Proteiniborus sp. DW1: one gene and its partner. The protein of the gene in region 2 interacts with the protein of the main gene of each other region in a pairwise test. Links are inferred from orthologs where the notes say so. Each region holds a gene or a part of one and is shown on either strand. Other genes may lie near its edges.

Region 1 (6,875 bases), on a different replicon or contig from region 2:
AAGGATATTTGCCAGAAGGGATTATAAACTATCTAGCATTAGTAGGATGGAGTCCAGAGAGTAATCAAGAGTTCTTTACAATGGATGAGTTAATTGAACAATTTTCATTTGAGAGAGTTTCAAATACAGGTGGAATTTTTGATAAAGATAAGCTAGATTGGGTAAATGGACATTATATAAGAAATGCAGATATAGATGAAATCACAAAACTAGCTATACCACATCTTTTAAATGCAGGCTATATTAGTGAAGAGGATGTGGATAGCAGATATGATTGGATAAAGCTTATAGTATCAACACTTCAAGAAAGAATATCTTATGTGGGAGAGATAGTAGAAAAAGCTCAGTTCTATTTTGACAATGAAATAAAACCAGAAAATGAAGAAGTTATTGAAATGCTTAAAGGAGAACAAGTTCCTTCTTTGCTACAAGCATTTAAAGAAGAACTATCGCAAATAGACGAAATAGATGAAGAATTTTCTACTACAATAATGAAAAAAATACAGAAAAGCACTGGAGTGAAGGGCAAAAATCTATTTATGCCAATAAGGTCCGCTTTAACAGGCCAGCTTCATGGACCAGACTTAGATAAGATTATTCTAATTTTAGGGAAACAAAATATACTTAGCCGCATAGAATATGTAAAAAACCACATTAAATAATGCTTGAATAATTTTATGTTTAAGATTATTGATTAAGTATTGATAAATTTACTTACATTTAGTAAACTATTATAATAACATCATAACATTGAATTAGAGATAAAGGTTATGATAAGGTAAAGTAAATCTAATACACATACAGAGAGGGGCTTTTATAAGCTGAGAGAAGCCTTATGTCAATTTTAGATTGAAGTGCACCTTTGAACTGTTGCCTGAAATATTAGTAGGGTTAGCCGGGGAAGCGCCGTTATTGCTTTTACAAGGTGGGGCATATATGCTCAATTAGAGTGGAACCGCGGGATTATACCGTCTCTTTACAAATAGTATTGAGGCGGTTATTTTTATGACCTAACCCGATTTTCCGAACGCTTTTTTCGGAAAATCGCTGGTAGGTCAAACTGGGCGAGCATCAAATTTATGTGACTGAATGGGAGAGAACAGATTTGAGTTTCAAGACTGTGAAAGGACCTAGTCCAACTAAGATTAAGTATTAGAAAGGAAAGGGAGAATCTATGTTCAAACATTTGAAAGCAGATGTTAAAGCCGTAATGGAAAGAGACCCAGCAGCGAAAAGTTTATTAGAGGTACTACTTTGTTATCCAGGACTTCATGCTATAATGTTTCACAGAGTTTCCCATTGGTTCTATAAAAGAAAGCTCTACTTTATTGCCAGATTTATATCAACAATAGCTAGATTTCTAACCGCAATAGATATACATCCTGGAGCTAAAATAGGAGAAGGTGTTTTCATAGACCATGGAATAGGTGTAGTCATAGGTGAAACTGCTGAAATAGGGAATAACGTAACAATATATCAAGGAGTAACTCTTGGAGGAACAGGGAAAGATGTAGGGAAAAGACATCCTACCATAGGAAACAATGTAGTTGTAAGTAGTGGAGCTAAAGTGCTGGGACCATTTAGAGTAGGTGATAATTCTAAAATCGGAGCTGGCTCTGTAGTTCTAAAAGAAGTACCGCCAAATTGTACAGTAGTTGGAGTTCCAGGTAGAGTGGTAGTAAAGGAAAACAAGAGGATCCCATTAGCAGAAAACTGCATAGATCTTGATCAAATAAGACTTCCTGACCCAGTGGCACAGGAGTTAGAAAGTTTGAGGGAAAGAATAAATAAATTAGAAGAGCAGGTATTCAAATTAACAGGGAGGGAAAATAATGAAACTTTATAATACGCTGACAAGAAAAAAAGAAGAATTCAAGCCAATCAAACAAGACAAAGTTACTATTTATGTATGTGGGCCAACTGTGTATAATTATATTCATGTAGGAAATGCGCGGCCACTAGTAGTATTTGACGTATTAAGAAGATATTTAGAATATAAGAACTATACAGTAGATTATTTAGTGAATTTTACCGACATAGATGATAAACTTATAAATAAGGCTAATGAAGAAGGAACTACTGTAAAAGAAATTGCAGAAAAATTTATAGATGAATATTTAAAGGATGCAAAGGGATTATTATTAAAGGAAGAGTCTACAAATCATCCAAAGGCCACTGAGCATATTAAAGACATAATAGACTTTATTACAGAGCTTGTAGAAAAAGATTTTGCCTATAGTGCTAATGGAGACGTATACTTTGATATAACTAAGCTAGATGACTATGGTAAACTTTCCAAGAAAAACATTGAAGACTTAGTATCAGGAGCTAGAGTAGAAGTTAATGAAATCAAAAGAAATCCTATGGACTTCACTTTATGGAAGGGAGCTAAGCCTGGAGAGCCTGCATGGGATAGTCCTTGGGGAAAAGGTAGACCAGGCTGGCATATAGAGTGTTCTGTAATGGCAAGAAGGTATTTAGGAGATACTATAGACATACATGCAGGCGGAGAGGACCTGCAATTTCCACACCACGAAAATGAAATAGCTCAAAGCGAAAGCCTTACAGGGAAACCATTTGCTAACTATTGGCTTCACAATGCAATGATAAATGTGGAAAATCAAAAGATGTCAAAATCCTCAATGAACTTCTTTACAGTAAGAGAAATTAGCAAGGAATTTGATTTAGAAGTATTGAGATTTTTCATACTTTCAGCTCATTACAGAAAGCCTGTAAACTTTAGCAGAGAATTTGTGGAGCAGGCTAAAAATGGTCTAGATAGGTTATACAATGGAAAGAAAAACCTAGAATATTTAATTAACAATACTGAAGAAAAAGTATTAACAAATGAAGATAATATAATCAAAGAAGAAATAATTGAGCTAAAGAAAAAGTTTATTGACAGTATGGAGGACGATATAAATACAGCTGATGCCATATCATCACTATTTGAGATAATAAAAGTAGGTAATACTAAATTAAATCATGATTCACCTAAAGAGTTAGTAGTATATACTCATAATGTATTGATGGAGCTCAGTGGGATATTAAATATACTAAATAAAGAAGAAGAGCTATTGGATGAGGAAATTGCTGAGCTAATAGAGAAAAGGATAGAAGCTAGAAAAAACAAGGACTTTAAATTAGCCGATCAAATAAGAGATGACTTAAAAGAAAAAGGTATAATCCTAGAGGACACAAAAGATGGAGTAAAGTGGAAGAGGGTTAGATAATAGAATGGGCAAAGATTTATTTAATGGACTTAAAGATATATGTAAAGGCTGGGGAGTAGACATTAAAATGCTATCTCCCTTACAGCTTGCTTACATAGGAGACGCAGTATATGAGCTTTTTATAAGAACATTCTTAATAGGAACTAAGAATATGTCTGTCAATGAGCTTCATAAAGAAGCTATTGAATATGTAAAAGCTAAAGCACAGGCAGATGTAACTCATTTTCTAGAGGATAAGCTTACAGAAGAAGAATGGCAAATGGTTAAAAGAGGTAGAAATGCAAAATCAGGTTCTGCACCTAAGAATGCTAACTTGCTAGACTATAGATATGCAACTGGCTTTGAAACTCTTATAGGCTTTTTGTATCTTAATGGAAGAAACGAGAGAATTTTGGAGATTTTTAGTATGATAATAAACGAGAATGAATGTAAATAATAAGGGGGAGTGAAAATGCTTAGGGTAAGTCTGCTAAGATATACACAGGATGCAGAAAAACTAATAGCTGCTGCTGCAAAGCTATGTTATTCAGCAGTAGGAGTAGAAGATATTGAAGAAAAACTAGATGATAGAAAAACACAGGATTTTATCGAAATGCTTATGGAGTTAGGTCATGAATCACCAATTGAACATGTTTCTTTTACTTTTGGAGTTGAGGGCATAAGTAGGGTTTTGACTCATCAATTAGTGAGACATAGAATTGGAGCATCGTATTCTCAACAATCTCAGAGATATGTAAAACTGCAGCAATTTGAGTATATAATTCCACCATCAATAGAAGCCATACCCGAAGCAAAAGCAAAATTCATAGAAGCTATGGAGCAAGACCAAAAATATTATAATGAGTTGACAGACTTATTATTTACTAAGCATTATGAAAAGCTGATTCAAGAAGGTTATAGTGAAGTAAAGGCTAGAAAGGATGCAGAGAAAATGGCCATCGAAGATGCTAGGTATGTATTTCCTAATGCCTGTGAAACCAAGATTGTATTTACAATGAATGCAAGAGCATTATTTAACTTTTTTAATAAAAGATGCTGCAATAGAGCACAATGGGAAATAAGACAGCTAGCTATAGAAATGCTAAGACAAGTAAAAGCAGTTGCCCCATCATTATTTAAATACTCAGGTCCAGGTTGTGTTAATGGTCCATGCCCAGAGGGAAAAATGACTTGTGGGAAGATAAAAGAAGTAAGGGAGAAATTTAAATATCTGTAGGCTAGGAAAAATTAGACAAAATACACGCTCACGGTTTCGGTCACGAATAATTCTATAGCTCATTCCGGTAAAAAATCCTACAACTTGCAAACTTGCTTCGGTTAATGGAGTTACAGAAATCTTTGATTTCGTCGTAACTCCTTATGTCAGCGTATGCTGACCTTACCTTAGTTTGTTTGTTTAACGGATTTTTCACCTCTATTCGCTAAGAATTATAGTCGTGCCCTGCAAATGTTCGCTTAGTATTTTATCTAATTTTTCAACATACGGATTCTAATTTACAATATTTTAGTATTTTAGTGAAAATTCAAGGATAAAGGTAAGAGGTGAAGAAATTGAGAGAAGAAGGCTATGTAGAAGGTCGTAATCCAGTAATAGAAGCCATAAAAAGCGGAAGAGAAATAGATAAAATACTAATTGCTAAAGGCTCAGAACAGGGCTCCATACAAAAAATAATCGGTATGGCAAAAGAAAAAAGAATAGTGATACAATATGTAGAAAAAGCAAAACTAGATGCAATGTCAGAAACCAAAGCCCATCAAGGAGTTATAGCACTAGTAACTCCATATTCATATAAAACAGTAGATGATATAATGAAAGCTGCAGAAGACAAAAACGAAGACCCTTTTATAATAATACTAGATGAAATAGAGGACCCTCATAATTTGGGTGCCATTATCCGTACAGCAGAATGTGCAGGAGCTCATGGTGTTATAATACCTAAGAGAAGAGCCGTAGGTCTAACACCAGTAGTTATAAAAGCTTCAGCAGGAGCAGTAGAATACATGAATATTGCAAAGGTTTCTAATATTGCCTCTACAATTGAAGAGCTTAAAGAGAGAGGAGTATGGATATACGGAGCCGATATGGATGGGGAGCAGGATTATTTTAATAGAGACTTATCAGGTCCTATAGCGATAGTAATAGGTAGTGAAGGAAAGGGAATAGGTAGATTGATAAGAGAAAAATGCGACTTTTTAGTTAAGATACCGATGAACGGAAAAATATCATCCTTAAATGCTTCAGTTGCAGCTTCAGTTATGATGTATGAAGTGCTGAGACAAAGGGGCTTAAAAGAATGACATGAGAGGTAGCGCAAAGGAATATTTGTTTGTTGACGGGTATAATATCATAAACAACTGGAGCAATCTAAGAGAGTTGTCAAAGCAGAGCTTAGAGATTTCAAGAAATGAATTGATTGATATACTGGCGGAGTATCAGTCATATACAGGTATAAAGGTAATAATAGTTTTTGATGCACATCTTGTAAAAGGAAGCATGGAAAAGAAAGAAACTCTTAAAGGTATTGAGATAGTATATACAAAGGAAAAGGAAAGTGCAGACCACTACATAGAAAGAACTTTAGATGCAATTGGAAGGGCAAAAAAAGTACGAGTGGCTACATCTGACTGGATCGAACAACAAGTGGTAATAGGTAGAGGAGGAACTCGAATTTCAGCTAGAGAACTGAAGCTTGAAGTGGAACATTACAAAGAGATGATTAGAAAAAAGAATAAAGTAACTAATGAGACAAATGATCTTTTAATTGGAAGATTAGATAAAGAGACTTTAGAAAAACTTGAAAAACTCAGAAAGAATAAGTAAATAGCTTGACTCCAATACTAAATAAATATATAATGATTGTATGCGTAGAGGGTTTTATCAAATTGCTGGAGGGGATGCTAGTGGGACTAAGTATGTATAAAGACTTATCAGATGAAGCTTTGGATGATGAAAAAATAATTGAAGATGCTAGAGATGGTGACCCTGAGGCACTAGAATATCTTATAAAAAAGTATAAAAACTTTGTACGAGCTAAGGCAAGATCATACTTTTTAATTGGAGCAGATAAGGAGGATATCATTCAAGAAGGAATGATAGGTCTATATAAGGCTATACGTGACTATAATCAGGACAAGCTCACCTCCTTTAGGGCTTTTGCTGAGTTATGCATAACTAGGCAAATAATTACTGCAATAAAAACTGCAACTAGGCAAAAACATATACCGTTAAACTCTTATGTATCGTTAAATAAGCCTATTTATGATGAGGAATCAGATAGAACGCTCTTAGATGTAATTACAGGGGCTAAGATAACTGATCCGGAAGAACTGATCATAAGCAGAGAAGAGCTGGAAAGCATTGAAAGCAAAATAGGTGAGATACTAAGTGATTTAGAATGGGAAGTGTTGATGTCGTATCTTCAAGGCAAATCTTATCAGGAGATAGCAGTAGATTTAAACAGACATGTAAAATCTATTGATAATGCTCTTCAAAGAGTGAAGAGGAAGCTAGAGAGATACTTAGAAGTAAAAGATGTATAAACATATTCAATATTTTCCCTATTGACATAAAATCAAGCTGATAGTAAAATTATCTAAGTGATGGCTATAAATGCCCATGTAGCTCAGGAGGTAGAGCACTTG
Region 2 (6,645 bases):
AAGGCTTTTAATCTTCTTTCCTTTTTAGGTATCCCAGCATAAGTCATTGGAAGTTCAACATTTTTTAATGCAGAAGTACGAGGCAGCAGATTAAAGGATTGAAAGACAAAACCTATTTTCTTATTTCTAATTGTTGCAAGTTCCGCTTCATTTAATTTTTCTACTGCTACTCCATCTAAAGAATATCTCCCTGATGTAGGTCTATCTAAACAGCCTAATATATTCATTAGAGTAGATTTTCCTGAACCTGAAGTTCCCATTATGGAAACAAATTCATTTTCTTTTACTTCAAGGTTTATACCTTTAAGCGCCTCTACGGATATCTTGCCAGTATCATATATCTTTCCTAAGTTTTCTATCTTTATCATTTCTGCTCACCTATACTATTTAAAATTGAAACCTCTAAACCATCATAAAGTTTTTCAGTAGGATTTGTAACTATCTTATCCCCTAGCTTAATATCTGGTGAAATTACTTCTTGCTTTAGGTCACCTTGAATTCCTATAGAGATAGGAATTTCCTTTATCTTATTATCTTCAACTTTAAATACTACCTTTGTTCCATCCTTCTTCTCATATACTGTTTCATAAGGTAAAACTAATGCTTCTTTTTTATATGCTGTATTAATAGCTACATTAGCTGTAAATCCTGGTCTTAGATAATTATCAGCATTAGGTATATCTATTTTAACAATAACTTGTGTTTCTTTTCCAGTTCCAGTAGATACTATAGTTGCAGATGGTGCTATAAAAGATACTACTCCATTTATTTCTCTGTCCTTAAAGGCTTCTCCTGTAACCTTTACCTTTTGTCCTATTTGTATTTCGCTTATGTCATACTCCCCTATACCAACTTCTATTTCTAGATTATCTGTGTCCTCTATAACAAAAAGTGGTGCTGCAGATGTAGCAGGTATTCCTACACGGGCATTTGCTTGCACTATAGTTCCTGATATAGGACTTTTAATAATTGACTGCTCCAATGCTTCCTTTTGAGACTTTAGAGATATTTCTTGAATCTCTACATTTTTTCTCTGAATATCTATATTAGATTTTAAGTCTTCTTTATTTTGAGCTTCTTCTATTTGCTTTTGTGCTAACTCATAGTTGTTTTTTGCAGTAATCATATTAGCTTCATCAGAATCTAGCATTTCCTTACTTACGGCTCCTGCATCATATAGAGTTTTAGAGTTTTCGTACTTAGTTTGAGCATTTTCATAGGCTAATCTAGCATTTTCAAGATTTTTCTCAATCTCTAATGTATTACTTGATTCACTAAGTTGTCTTTCTAGATTTTTGAGCCTTTGTCTTTCCATTTCGAGACTTAGTTCAGCAGTTTCTATTTTATACTCTAAATCTTTTACATCAAGCTTTAATAATATGTCTCCTTCTGATACTTTGTCACCTTCTTTAAATACTACTTCCTGTATCACATAAGGAAGATCTGAAACCACATTTCTTTGCTCCTTGGATTTCAAAGTTCCTTCAGTAATCAAGGTTGAATCAAAATCCTTTTCTACTTCTACTTCCACTACTGATACATATGTACTGGCAACCTTTTCTGTATTTTTTGCCTTCATCACTCCAGCAGTTATTACAGCTAAACCTAATATAGCTGCTATGACTATTCCTATAGTTTTTTTCTTCATGTCTTTCCCTCCTAGAAAAATATTACTTAATCATATTAGACTAAACTTTTACTAAATATACTTCAACTATAATTATAATAATTATATATAATTTCATTATTTTAGCTACAAATTTAACAAACAAGAGCGAAGCACTAACTCCGTCCCCTTGCTTCACCTATCCTCCACATAATAACTGCATCTTCTTTTGTATCTGTATAGTAGCCTTTTCTAATTCCACAGTCTATAAAATCATACTTTTTATATAATGATTGAGCTACTAAGTTTGACTTTCTCACTTCTAAAGTCATGTTGTTTATTCCTCTTTCCTCGCATATCTCTATTAACCTTTCAATAAGCAAGTTACCTATACCTTGTCCTCTATAAAGTGAACTTACGGCTATGTTAGTTATATGTCCTTCATCAAGTATGAGCCACAGTCCACCATATCCTACAATTTTATCATCCTTCTCAGCTACTATATATTTTGCTAATTGATTTTTCACTAATTCTAATACAAATGCTTCTCTGGACCAAGGTGTTTCAAAGGCTTCTTTTTCAATTTCTAGCACTTGGTCTATATCTTTTTCAGTCATCTCTCTAATTATTACATCACTCATTATTGTCACCGGCTATATTATGTTTTTCATTGTATTCTCTTTGAGCTTGGGATTCTCTTAAATAGTCAGGAACTAGTTCAAAGTAGCTCTCTACCTTTCCTTGTAAAGCTTTAGCCATTGCAAGCTCAGCCACTGAAGAAGCTCTTGCCATATTTGCACTTCTTGGAGCAAATATAGCCTTTTCTCCTAATGCTTCTGAAAATACATCTCTATAAACAAGAGTTCCATCTCCTACAAGGACTATTTTTTCTGGTCTTTCTTTTAATATATCTATAAGTTCTTTAACCTCTAAAGCTGCTTGCTCTTTGATTATATGTAAATTCCCATTAGTCCATTTATATATTCCTGTAAATACTCTATCCCTTCTAGCATCCATTATAGGAACTACTATTCCTTCACAATATGGTAAATTAAAGGCAAGTGCATCAAGTGTAGGTACTCCTATTACTTTTTTGTTTACTGATTGGGCTAGTCCATTTACTGTAGCTACTCCTATTCTTAGTCCAGTAAATGAGCCTGGTCCCTTTGCAACTGCAAATATATCTATGTCTTCAGGTTTTAAACTTAAGCTACTAAGTACTTCTTTTATCATAGGCATTATTTTCTGTGAATGAGTTAGCTTATGATTGAGAGTGTACTCCACTAATAGCCTATCGTCATCTATTATTGCACATGTTGCAGACACGCTGGATGTATCTATGGCTAAAACTTTCATTTTTTCAGCTCCTTTATCTATCAATAATCGTATTATATTTTCTCTGAAAGTAATTTAATGATATTTATATATTTTTCTCCATTTCCATATATAATTATCTCTCTATTATCTATATTATCTTTTTTATTGATTTCAATATTCAGTCTTTCCTTAGGGAGTATTTCTTTAATTATGTCTGCCCATTCTATAATAGATACTCCATCTGAATAAAAGTACTCTTCATATCCTAAATCATACATTTCATCTACATCGTTAATTCTGTAGACGTCAAAATGATATAACGGGCATCTGCCCTGGTATTCATTTATTATAGTAAATGTAGGGCTGGTTACATAGTCATCTACATCTAAGCCTTTTGCTATAGACTGAGTCATAGTAGTCTTACCTGCACCTAAATCACCTGTCATGCATATTACTTCGCCACCTGTTAGAAGTTTACCAAGTATGTAGCCGACTTTTTCTGTTTCTGTTATGTTATTTATATTTATTTTAAGCAATTGCTTCATCCTTCCTTTTTATCTAATAAAAACTTCTATGAAACTCTAATAAACTGAGGAAGTCTTATTGAAACCCATTTTGCAAAAAGTTAATAATAAAGGAAATTTAAGACTTTCCTATGGGTTACAAAACTATTATATCCAGTTTAAGATGGATATACAAGTATATAAAAAAATCACCCTGTATCTGCAGGATGATTAAAGACTACTAAAATATTAATTATCTGTGTAATATTGGTGATACTCTTTTATATAGTGGTATTGTTATAAGCGATACCATAACTCCTTTTACGAAATTAAAAGGTAATATACCGCACAATATAAAACTTTTATAGTCTGTGACAAATCTGTTTACCTGTGCCCCCATCTCTACGTATTTGTCTACTGATACTCCAAATAACTTTGCATAGAAAGGTATAAGGAAATAATAGTTTAGAACTGAAGCTACAAGTGTCATAGCTATGGTTGCAACTATCATACCTGATATAGCACTCTTAAATGATTTATACTTTTGATAAATAAATCCTGCAACAAAAACGAATATACTTCCTACAAAAAAGTTTGCAAGTTCTCCTACTGCTGCTGTTGTAGTACCTTCAATTGCTAAATTTAAAATATTCTTAATTAACTCAATAACTACTCCTGCTATTGGACCTAATGCAAATGCACCTATTAATGCTGGAATATCACTTAAGTCTACCTTTAAAAAAGGTGGTGTAAACCATAAAGGCATTTCAAAGTACATTATTAAAAATGCTAAAACTGATAGTACTGCTGTTTTTACCATTGTCCTTGTGTTAATTTGTCCTTTTACCATTAACATTATACCATCCCTCCAAATCATAATTTTCCTTCAGAGCAATTGGTATTCACAGTCAGCAACACAAATTTATTCGATCAACTACCCTCCATAAATTTGGTGCTCGGTGCGTTTGACCTACCTACGATTCTTTCGGAAAAGCATCCGAAACAATCGGGTTAAGTCATAAAAAAGCCCTGAAGAATAACATCAGGGCTTGATAAGCTAATCTATATCCGTTAATCACTGTCAGCTTCGAAAAAATTCGAAATACATTATGTAAATGGATATTAGCAAAACCTTCTCTCATCCAGACTTTACTGTCGGTCTTGGAATCTCACCAAGTCAACTGCATTAGCAGCTCGCGGACTATACCGCCGGTCGGGAATTACACCCTGCCCTGAAGATTTTAATATTATATTTTTAACAATTTAATTATCTCATAATAGTATTATATTGTCAATAATGATTAGAAAACTAACTTCTCCAAAAATCTTTTGTTTTCTACTCCACCATCCCTTTAGTTTTCGTTCAATTTCTACACAATACAAAAAGCAGAGAAACTTCTCCGCTTTTTTCGTCATAATCTATTTTATTCTCTTTCCATCAATAAATACAGAATGAGTCTTACAGCCTAAATCTGTTAATGGATTTCCATCAAATATTACTATATCTGCATCTTTGCCTACTTCTATGCTTCCAACTCTATCTTGTATTCCTAATATTTCAGCTGGATTGATTGTAATGGCTTTGAATGCTTCCATTTCATCTAATCCTGCTCTAACTGCTAAACCTGCACAGATTGGAAGGTACTGTAGTGGTATTACAGGTGAATCTGTCATTATGGCTATTTTAACTCCTGCATCATGTAGCACCTTAGGAGTATCAAATGTAAGGTTTCTAAGTTCAAATTTTGACCTGTCAGAAAGAGTAGGTCCTACTATAGCTGGTTTCCCTTCATTTGCAAGATGAGTAGCTATTAAATGTCCTTCTGTACAGTGTTCTAGAGTAATATCTATATCAAATTCCTTTGCTATTCTTATAGCTGTAAATATGTCATCAGCTCTATGAGCATGAGCTTTTAGTGGAAGTTCCTTTCTAATAACCTTTGCCATTGCTTCCATTTTCATATCAAATTCCGGAGCTTTGGACGGGTCATCCTTTGATTTTTCCAGTTTCTCTACATATCTTTTAGCCTTAGAAAGTGTATCTCTAAGTATGGCAGCAGTAGCCATCCTAGTAACTGGAGATTTCTTTTGGCCATCGTATACTCTTTTCGGATTTTCTCCAAAGGCAATTTTCATAGCCAATGGTTCTTTTACTATCATATCATCTATTCTATCTCCATAAGTCTTTATAGCAACAAACTGTCCTCCTACTACATTTGCACTACCTGGACCTGTAGCTACACATGTAACTCCACCTTCTCTAGCTTCTTTAAATGTAACATCCATTGGATTTATTCCATCTATGGCTCTTAGGTGTGGTGTAACTGGATCAACAAATTCATTTCCATCACTACCTTCAAATCCTATTCCATCTTCCCACATTCCTAAATGGCAATGTGCATCTATAAAGCCTGGTGTAACTAATCTACCTTCTACATCAATTATCTCTGCATCAAGTGGAGCAACTATATCCCTGCCTACCTCTTTTATCTTTCCATCCTCTACTAAAATACTCCCATTTTCTATTACTCCGTTTTCCGTCATTGTATAGATTCTGGCATTCTTAATTAATAGCATCAAAATTCCCCCTTGTTAATATATTGAACTATAGTTAAACAGTAGCTAAAGATAGTTAAACAATAATAAACTATCGCTAAACTATTGTTACACTAGTCTTATAAAACAAAATAAATGTTTTCATGTAAGTCCCTAGGATAAATGAATTCCCCGTTACAGCTTATAATATATTTTTAATAGCTTGGGCTAATTCCTCCATAGTAATTGGCTTTCTCAATATTAGATCTATGCTGTTATGGTCTTCCTTTTTTAATCTTTCAGGCCAACCAGTTAGTATCATAAATTTAATATTAGAATATTTTTCTTTTACTTGTTGGCTCAAGCTTATACCATTCAACTCAGGCATAGCTAAATCACATACAATTATATCATATTTTTTTTGTAATAACCTATGTATTACTTTTGTGCTTTCAGTTTCTATATCAGCATGTAGGCCAATAGTTTTTAACATCTCCACCACCGTATTTCCAACCTGTGGTATATCGTCTACAACTAGAATATTAACTTCTTTGTCTAAGTTTAGGTTGATGTCAGTATCTGAATCAAATGATATAAGAGCATCTTCCTTTTCTATGTATTTATTAAAGTATAATTTAAATGTGGAACCTTTACCTATCTCACTTTTAAGCTTGATATTTCCCT

Evidence for each region.
Region 1: the proteins of tsaE (region 2) and rlmB interact in binary tests that used the Escherichia coli proteins (3 or more experiments, as listed by UniProt). The link is inferred for Proteiniborus sp. DW1 from one-to-one orthologs.

The regions. Positions count from the first base shown.
Region 1 is NZ_FMDO01000052.1:397-7,271, reverse strand. The notes cover bases 3,672-6,653. They hold rlmB (23S rRNA (guanosine(2251)-2'-O)-methyltransferase RlmB), read left to right. Parts: upstream 3,672-4,775; coding sequence 4,776-5,531; downstream 5,532-6,653. Other genes in these bases: sigH (RNA polymerase sporulation sigma factor SigH), read left to right, coding at 6,129-6,653; DW1_RS12705 (NYN domain-containing protein), read left to right, coding at 5,533-6,054; thyX (FAD-dependent thymidylate synthase), read left to right, coding at 3,685-4,449. In the rest of the region: gltX (glutamate--tRNA ligase), read left to right, coding at 1-662; cysE (serine O-acetyltransferase), read left to right, coding at 1,175-1,846; cysS (cysteine--tRNA ligase), read left to right, coding at 1,833-3,233; DW1_RS12720 (Mini-ribonuclease 3), read left to right, coding at 3,238-3,669; more of sigH, read left to right, coding at 6,654-6,773. UniProt on the Escherichia coli protein: Specifically methylates the ribose of guanosine 2251 in 23S rRNA.
Region 2 is NZ_FMDO01000007.1:78,461-85,105, reverse strand. The notes cover bases 1,728-4,479. They hold tsaE (tRNA (adenosine(37)-N6)-threonylcarbamoyltransferase complex ATPase subunit type 1 TsaE), read right to left. Parts: upstream 3,460-4,479; coding sequence 2,995-3,459; downstream 1,728-2,994. Other genes in these bases: DW1_RS01725 (ECF transporter S component), read right to left, coding at 3,680-4,282; tsaB (tRNA (adenosine(37)-N6)-threonylcarbamoyltransferase complex dimerization subunit type 1 TsaB), read right to left, coding at 2,240-2,962; rimI (ribosomal protein S18-alanine N-acetyltransferase), read right to left, coding at 1,783-2,247. In the rest of the region: DW1_RS01750 (ABC transporter ATP-binding protein), read right to left, coding at 1-368; DW1_RS01745 (efflux RND transporter periplasmic adaptor subunit), read right to left, coding at 365-1,648; DW1_RS01720 (amidohydrolase), read right to left, coding at 4,846-6,003; DW1_RS01715 (ATP-binding protein), read right to left, coding at 6,164-6,645. UniProt on the Escherichia coli protein: Required for the formation of a threonylcarbamoyl group on adenosine at position 37 (t(6)A37) in tRNAs that read codons beginning with adenine.